One region of the Clostridium sp. TJA038 genome, then DNA from elsewhere that is predicted to be linked to it. Evidence: predicted binding sites of a transcription regulator. Region 1 holds the regulator's gene; the other holds the start of a gene.
The links. Region 1 encodes NrdR, which represses ribonucleotide reductase genes. Its sites were predicted from a motif close to CACNANATNTNGTG; they were not measured.
Positions count from the first base shown of each region.

Region 2: the regulator NrdR is predicted to act here: its motif matches at 2,284-2,297, upstream of AC4FQV_RS09450 (anaerobic ribonucleoside triphosphate reductase).

Region 1 is NZ_JBZEFA010000001.1:466,948-470,387, forward strand. Features, by position in the region: gene sigG (RNA polymerase sporulation sigma factor SigG) at 19-792, shown strand; gene AC4FQV_RS02240 (YlmC/YmxH family sporulation protein) at 912-1,184, shown strand; gene nrdR (transcriptional regulator NrdR) at 1,246-1,695, shown strand; gene pgeF (peptidoglycan editing factor PgeF) at 1,833-2,537, shown strand; gene AC4FQV_RS02255 (HAMP domain-containing sensor histidine kinase) at 2,551-3,440, shown strand, end outside.
Region 2 is NZ_JBZEFA010000005.1:88,410-91,849, reverse strand. Features, by position in the region: purine riboswitch at 1-37, opposite strand, end outside; gene AC4FQV_RS09450 (anaerobic ribonucleoside triphosphate reductase) at 149-2,266, opposite strand; gene AC4FQV_RS09445 (DUF3048 domain-containing protein) at 2,526-3,440, shown strand, end outside.

The DNA of each region.
Region 1 (3,440 bases):
AAGGGGTTGATTTCAATTATGATGATAAATAAAGTAGAAATATGTGGAGTCAATACGGCTAAATTACCAGTTTTAAAAGAAAAAGAAATGAAAGAATTATTACTACAAATGCAAAAAGGCGATAAAGGTGCTAGAGAGAAATTTATTAAGGGGAATCTGAGACTAGTACTTAGCGTAATTCAAAGATTTAATAATAGAGGCGAAAATGTAGATGATTTGTTTCAAGTTGGTTGTATAGGCCTTATGAAATCTATAGATAACTTTGATTTATCACAAAATGTTAAATTTTCAACTTATGCTGTTCCTATGATAATAGGGGAAATAAGAAGGTATTTAAGAGATAACAATACCATAAGAGTAAGTAGGTCATTAAGAGATATAGCTTATAAAGCTTTGCTTGTAAGGGATAAGCTAGTAAATGAAAATAATAAAGAGCCTACTGTATCTCAAATAGCAAAGGAGCTTAAAATTCCTAGGGAGGATGTTGTTTTTGCTTTAGATGCAATTCAAGATCCTGTTTCATTGTTTGAACCTATTTATCATGATGGTGGTGACGCTATATATGTAATGGATCAAATAAGTGATTCAAAAAATCAAGATGACAGTTGGCTTGAGAATATATCTATAAAAGAAGCCATGAAAAAGTTAAATGATAGAGAAAAACTTATATTAAATTTAAGGTTTTTTAATGGAAGAACTCAAATGGAAGTAGCAGAAGAGATTGGAATATCTCAAGCACAAGTTTCAAGGTTGGAAAAAATAGCATTAAAGCATATGAGGAAGTATGTATAGAGCTCAAAGTTTTGAGCTCTATTTTTTATTTTAAAGAAATTTTATGTTTATTAATTAATAAAAGTAAATTTAAAACATATAAATTAATTATAGGAATTAATTTTTAGGAGGAGTTTTTAATGGAAGAAAATTTATTTTCATTGAATAATTTAAGAGCTATGGAAGTTATAGATTTAAGTGAAGGAAAGAAATTAGGTTTAATATCAGATATTAAAATAGATTGTGATGATAGTAGAATATTATCCATTATAATTCCAGGAGAAAAAACATCTTTTTTTAGCAAGTCAGAGGATATAGAAATAGAATGGTCTGATGTTTATAAGGTTGGAGTTGATGTTATACTTATAGATTCAAAAGGGAAAAATATACTAGATGTTCAAAAATATATATAGAAATTAGAATAAAAAGAGGGTATAATATTATTACAACTTAGAGAAAGGCGTGGATTTTAAAATGAGATGTCCTTACTGTTCTTATGAAGAAAGTAAAGTTGTGGATTCTAGATCTGCAGAAGATTACAATGCAATTAGAAGAAGAAGAGAATGTTTAAAATGTTCTAAAAGATACACAACTTATGAAAAGGTAGAAGATATTCCTATTCTTGTTATAAAAAAAGATTTAAGTAGAGAGAGTTTTAATAAAGAAAAAATTATAAGTGGGTTAATAAAAGCCTGTCAAAAAAGGCCAGTTTCTAGAGCTCAAATAGAAGAAATTGCATTAGATATTGAGCGAAACATAAGTAATAAAATGATGGTAGAAATAAAGTCTAATTACATAGGTGAAATGATAATGGAGAGGCTTAAGGAAATAGACGAAGTTTCATATGTAAGATTTGCTTCTGTATATAGACAATTTAAAGATATTAATACCTTTATGGAAGAAATAAAAAGTTTAATGAAATAATTTAAGGGCTACTTTAAAGAAAATTCTTTAAAGTAGCCCTTTGTTTAAATAATTTAACTTGCTTTTAATTTAATAAATATTATAAATGTGATAATATGGTAAAATAAACTTTGATATAATTTTGTTGAGGTGAAAATATGAAAAGAGAATTAATTAGTAATAAAGAATTTATATTTTTTAAGGATGGAGATATAGAAGTTAGATTTTCTACTGCTTTAAATAATATTAATTATAAAAAAGAAGATAAAGAAGGGAAAAAGAATTTAGAAGATTTAAAGGATATATTTAATGTAAAGAAGGTTGTTTACGTAAATCAAATTCATAGTGATAAGTTTATAGATGCAACTTTAAAAGATTTTAAAGGTGATGTAGATTGTGATGCTATTGTTACAAAGGAAAAAAATACTATTATAGGGGTGTTTACAGCAGATTGTCTTCCTTTAATAGCCTATGATAAAGAAAAAAATGTTATAGCAGCTATTCATAGTGGATGGAAGGGAACTTATAATGAAATAGCTAAAAAAACTTGTGAATATATGAAAGAAGAGTATGAATGTAATAATATTAAACTTTTAATAGGACCCCATGTAATGGAATGTTGTTATGAGGTAAGTCTTGAATTAGCAGATAAGTTTAGAGAAAAATTTGGAGAAGAGGTAGCTTTAAATAGAAAATTAAATCTTAAAAAGTGTATAGAAGTTCAATTGGAAGGATTTGTAAAAAAGAGTAATATAAATTCCTTAGATATATGTACTTATTGCGATAAGAATTTTAAAATGCATAGCTATAGAGAAAAGAATGAACAAGCAGGAAGATTATTTTCTTTCTTATTTATAAAGTAAGGTGGTTCTTTAGATGAAAAAAAGAATTATTATTTTTACTACTTTAATCATAACTTTCTTTTTAGCTGTAATGACCTCAGTTTATTTAGTAATTTCTAATCATAAGTATTTAGAAGGTTCTAAAAATATTTTAAATGAATATAACAATGTTATTGCACTTTTACTTGAGAATAATAATAAAAACATTAAAAGTGAATTGCAACAGATAGCTTCAAATAGTGATATGAAAAATATAAGAATCACTTATATAAGTAAAGAGGGAAAGGTTATTTTTGATACTTATAAGAAAGGTAGTCCTAAAGATGATAATTATTTAAAAAAGAAAGAAATAGAAGAAGCTATGAAAAGTGGTTCTGGAAGTAGTGTAAGATATAGTGATGACCTTCATCAAAATATGATATATAGTGCATTACGATTAAGAGATGGTTCTATTGTTAGAACTTCAATAGCTGTTAAAAATGCCAAAATATTAGATGGAGTAAATAGTAATTATTTATTAATTGGGGTTATTTTATCTTTAATTGTATCTTTACTTTTAACAGTAAAAATAACTAACATAATTTTAAATCCTTTAAAGGAATTAGAAAAGTTAACTTCAACTATTGCAAGTGGCAATTTTCATAAAAGAGTAAAAATAAATTCAAAGGATGATGAAATTCAAAGTTTATGTAAAAGTTTCAATCATATGGCTGAAGAATTAGAAATAACTATAGAAAGATATAAAAGTAAGCAAAATGGATTAGAGGCAATATTAAAAAGTATGGGAAGTGGAGTTATAGCCTTTGATAGAGAAATGAATGTTTTAATGATAAATCCTTATGCTAAAAAAATCTTTGGTATAAGTGGAGAAATCATTGGAAATAAATTATTAGATTATATAAAAGATGAGGAAGTTTTAAAAGC
Region 2 (3,440 bases), on a different contig from region 1:
TTCTTAGAGTTATACGAAGCAAAATTATTTTTATATTTTACCATATAAAAAATTATAGTCAATATAATTATTTTATTAAAATAAAAAATATGCAATATATTTATAATATATTGCATATTCTATATAAAACTTAAGTAGAATTTATAAGCTAAACATAATGATAAGCCTTTTTATTCCCTTCTAAATGAGAACGTCTTTCTTCTCTTTCCTCATATTTTCCAGGGCCAAATCTTTCATCAAGACTTAAATATCCTGTAACTCTTGATATTCCTTGTATATCTTGGCTTCCACACTTATTACACTTACATTCATTATTGTGAAGGTATGTTCCACAATTTTTACAATATCTTATATGAAAATTAATTCCCATATAACTTATATTAGTTTCTTTATAAGCATAATTTATTATTTTCATTATAGTTTCTTCATTTGGACAATCATCAACTTCTATATAACTTATATGTCCACCATTACATAATTTATGATAAGGTGCTTCTATATCAATTTTATTTTTTATTGATATAGGACAATATACAGGAACATGATAACTATTTGTATAGTAATCTTTATCTGTTACACCGCTAATTATTCCAAAAGCTTTCTTATCTTGTTTTATAAATTTACCTGATAACCCTTCAGCTGGTGTTGCATAGCAACTCCAATTTAGTTTAGTTTCATCAGTTAAAATGTCGCAGTATTCTCTTATTCTTTCAACTATTTTTATTCCTAGCTCTCTTGAAAATTCATCTTCACCATGATGCTTGCCTGTTAATGCTATTAAAGTTTCTGCAAGACCTATAAATCCAATTCCCCAAGTACCTTGTTTTAAAATTGGTTCTATTGAATCATCTGGTCCTAAGTTTTCAGAACCTCTCATAAGCCCTTGCCCTGCAACAAAAGGTAAGTCTTTAACCTTTAAATTTTTAAGAACACCATATCTATGCATTAAAGATTCTTTAACTATTCTTAATCTATCATCTAATAATTCAAAAAATTTATCAATATCTCTCTTTGCTAATATTCCAAGTCTAGGAAGATTTATAGTAGTAGGAGCAATATTACCTCTACCCTTACAACCTGGCTCTCCATTAACATTTTTCATAAGATAAGTTCTACATCCCATAGTAGCTGGCATATATCCTTTATCATAAAATTCTTTATTAAAGTCCGCATCGATATTCATGAAAGTTGGATTCATTCTTTTAGCTGCTACTCTACAAGCTAATTTATATAAATAAAAATATGGATCCTCTACTTCTCTATTTACACCTTCTTTTACTCTAAATATTATATTAGGGAAAATTGGTTGTTCTCCTTTACCTAATCCTTTTTCATATTCAAGTAAAAATATTTCACAAACTAAGGCAGCATCTTTATTATAAGGAATACCTAAGTTTAATGAACTAAAAGGAACCTGTGAACCTGCTCTTGAGTGCATAGTATTTAAATTATACACAACTCCTTGCATTGCTTGATGTATTCTCTCTCTTAACTTTTTCTCTACTAGTTCATCTAACTTAGAGCCTTCTAAACCTAAAGCTATATATTCTTCTTTTATTTCTTGTCTTGTAGGTTCTACAAAAACACTCATATCATTATCAAAGTCTGGATGTGATTGTCCTCCAAACATATCATTTTGAGTTGATTGTAATAAAATACATGATAATTCAGCTGCTGTTTCTATTCTTCTTGGTGCATTAATAGTTCCGTATCCTGTATTAAATCCACTTTGTAAAAGCTCTCCTGTTGGTATGTGTAAGCAATTAGTAGTTAAATTATAACTATCTAAATCATGATAATACACATCTCCATTTTCATGAGCCTTTGCTAATTCCTTAGGCATAGTAGCTAAGTTATACCATTTGTTAGACTCAGAAGCTATTCTTAAAAGTTTTGATGAGAAGTTATTTCCTACATTTGCATTATCTCTATCTGTTTCTACTCCGATTTTACTTATAGCTTTCATTAAATCTGATTTTATCTCTCTAACCTTGGTTCTTTCAGTTCTATATGCCTTATATGCTGTTGCTACTTGGTTAAAACCATTATCCACTAAAGCCTTTTCTACTAAAACTTGAATTTCCTCAACAGTTACCTTTGTTTTTCCTGACATCTCAATATAATTAATTACCTTTTGTATAGTATCTAAAACTTGGCTTTCCCTTACTGCAATACCAACCTCATTAGCTGCTCTCTTTATTGCATTTGCTATTTTATCCGCATTAAATCTTGATTCTCTACCGTCCCTTTTCACAACATGTAGCATTTTCAATTCCTCCACTCCACTATATCTTGTACTTGAACAATTATACTCTACTATTAATACTTATGCTAATTTCAAAAGATACTTATAACAAAAATAATACTTGTTATCTCCCTCTTTCCTTCTTTTTCTTAGCATATATTCATTTTTTCTTTAGTTGACATTAACAAAATGTTATTATTTTCATGCCCATAAGATGAATAATATTCCATATTATGTAACATAATAAATTTATGAAAAATAATGAAATGGAGGATTATACATGAAAAAGACCTTAATTATTGTATCAGAAATAATACTTAGTATAATTTTTGGTATAGTTTTTGGAAATTTAATTATGCCTACAAAAGTCTATAAAAATACAGAGGCTTTGAAAAATCTAAACCCAAAACTCTTAACAAATAAAAATTCTATTGAAGATATTAATTACGAAAACGAAGTATCTCTAAAAACCTTTAACCCCTACACAGGAAATATCTTAAAAGAATCACAATTAAATGAAATACCCTTTATGTGTATAGTTGAAAATTCTAAAGAATCAAGACCTCAAAGTGGTTTATCTGAAGCAGATATTATATATGAAACAATGGCAGAAGCAGGAATACCTAGATTTTTAGCAATATTTTTTGAAAATTCTCCTAAAGTCATAGGTCCTGTAAGAAGTGTTAGACCTTATTTTTTAGAAATTGCTAAAGAATATAATCTTCCTTTTGCTCATTGTGGAGGTAGTTTTGAAGCATTAGATGAAATATCAAAAAACGAATCCTTAAATAGCATAAACGAAATCAAAAATGGCTCTGCTTTTTGGAGAGATAAAACTAGAAAAGCTCCCCATAACCTATACACTTCCTCTGATAACATAAGAAAATTTATTCTAAATAAAAACCTTAATTACTCCAAAGATAACTTATTAAAATTCAAAGATAATGCACTTTTAACTTCTTCTAAATACGCTTCTGAAATTATATTAAATTTAAGTGATTACTATAAAACCTCTTATAAATATGTAGATGGCTTTTACGAAAAATATATGGATGAAGAATTATCAATAGATAAAAATAACAATGCCCCACTAAAATTTAAAAATATTGTAATACAAATAACAGATATGTCTCTTCAAAAAGATAATATACATATAAATGTAAACTTAAATGGAAGTGGAAAGGGATATGTTATT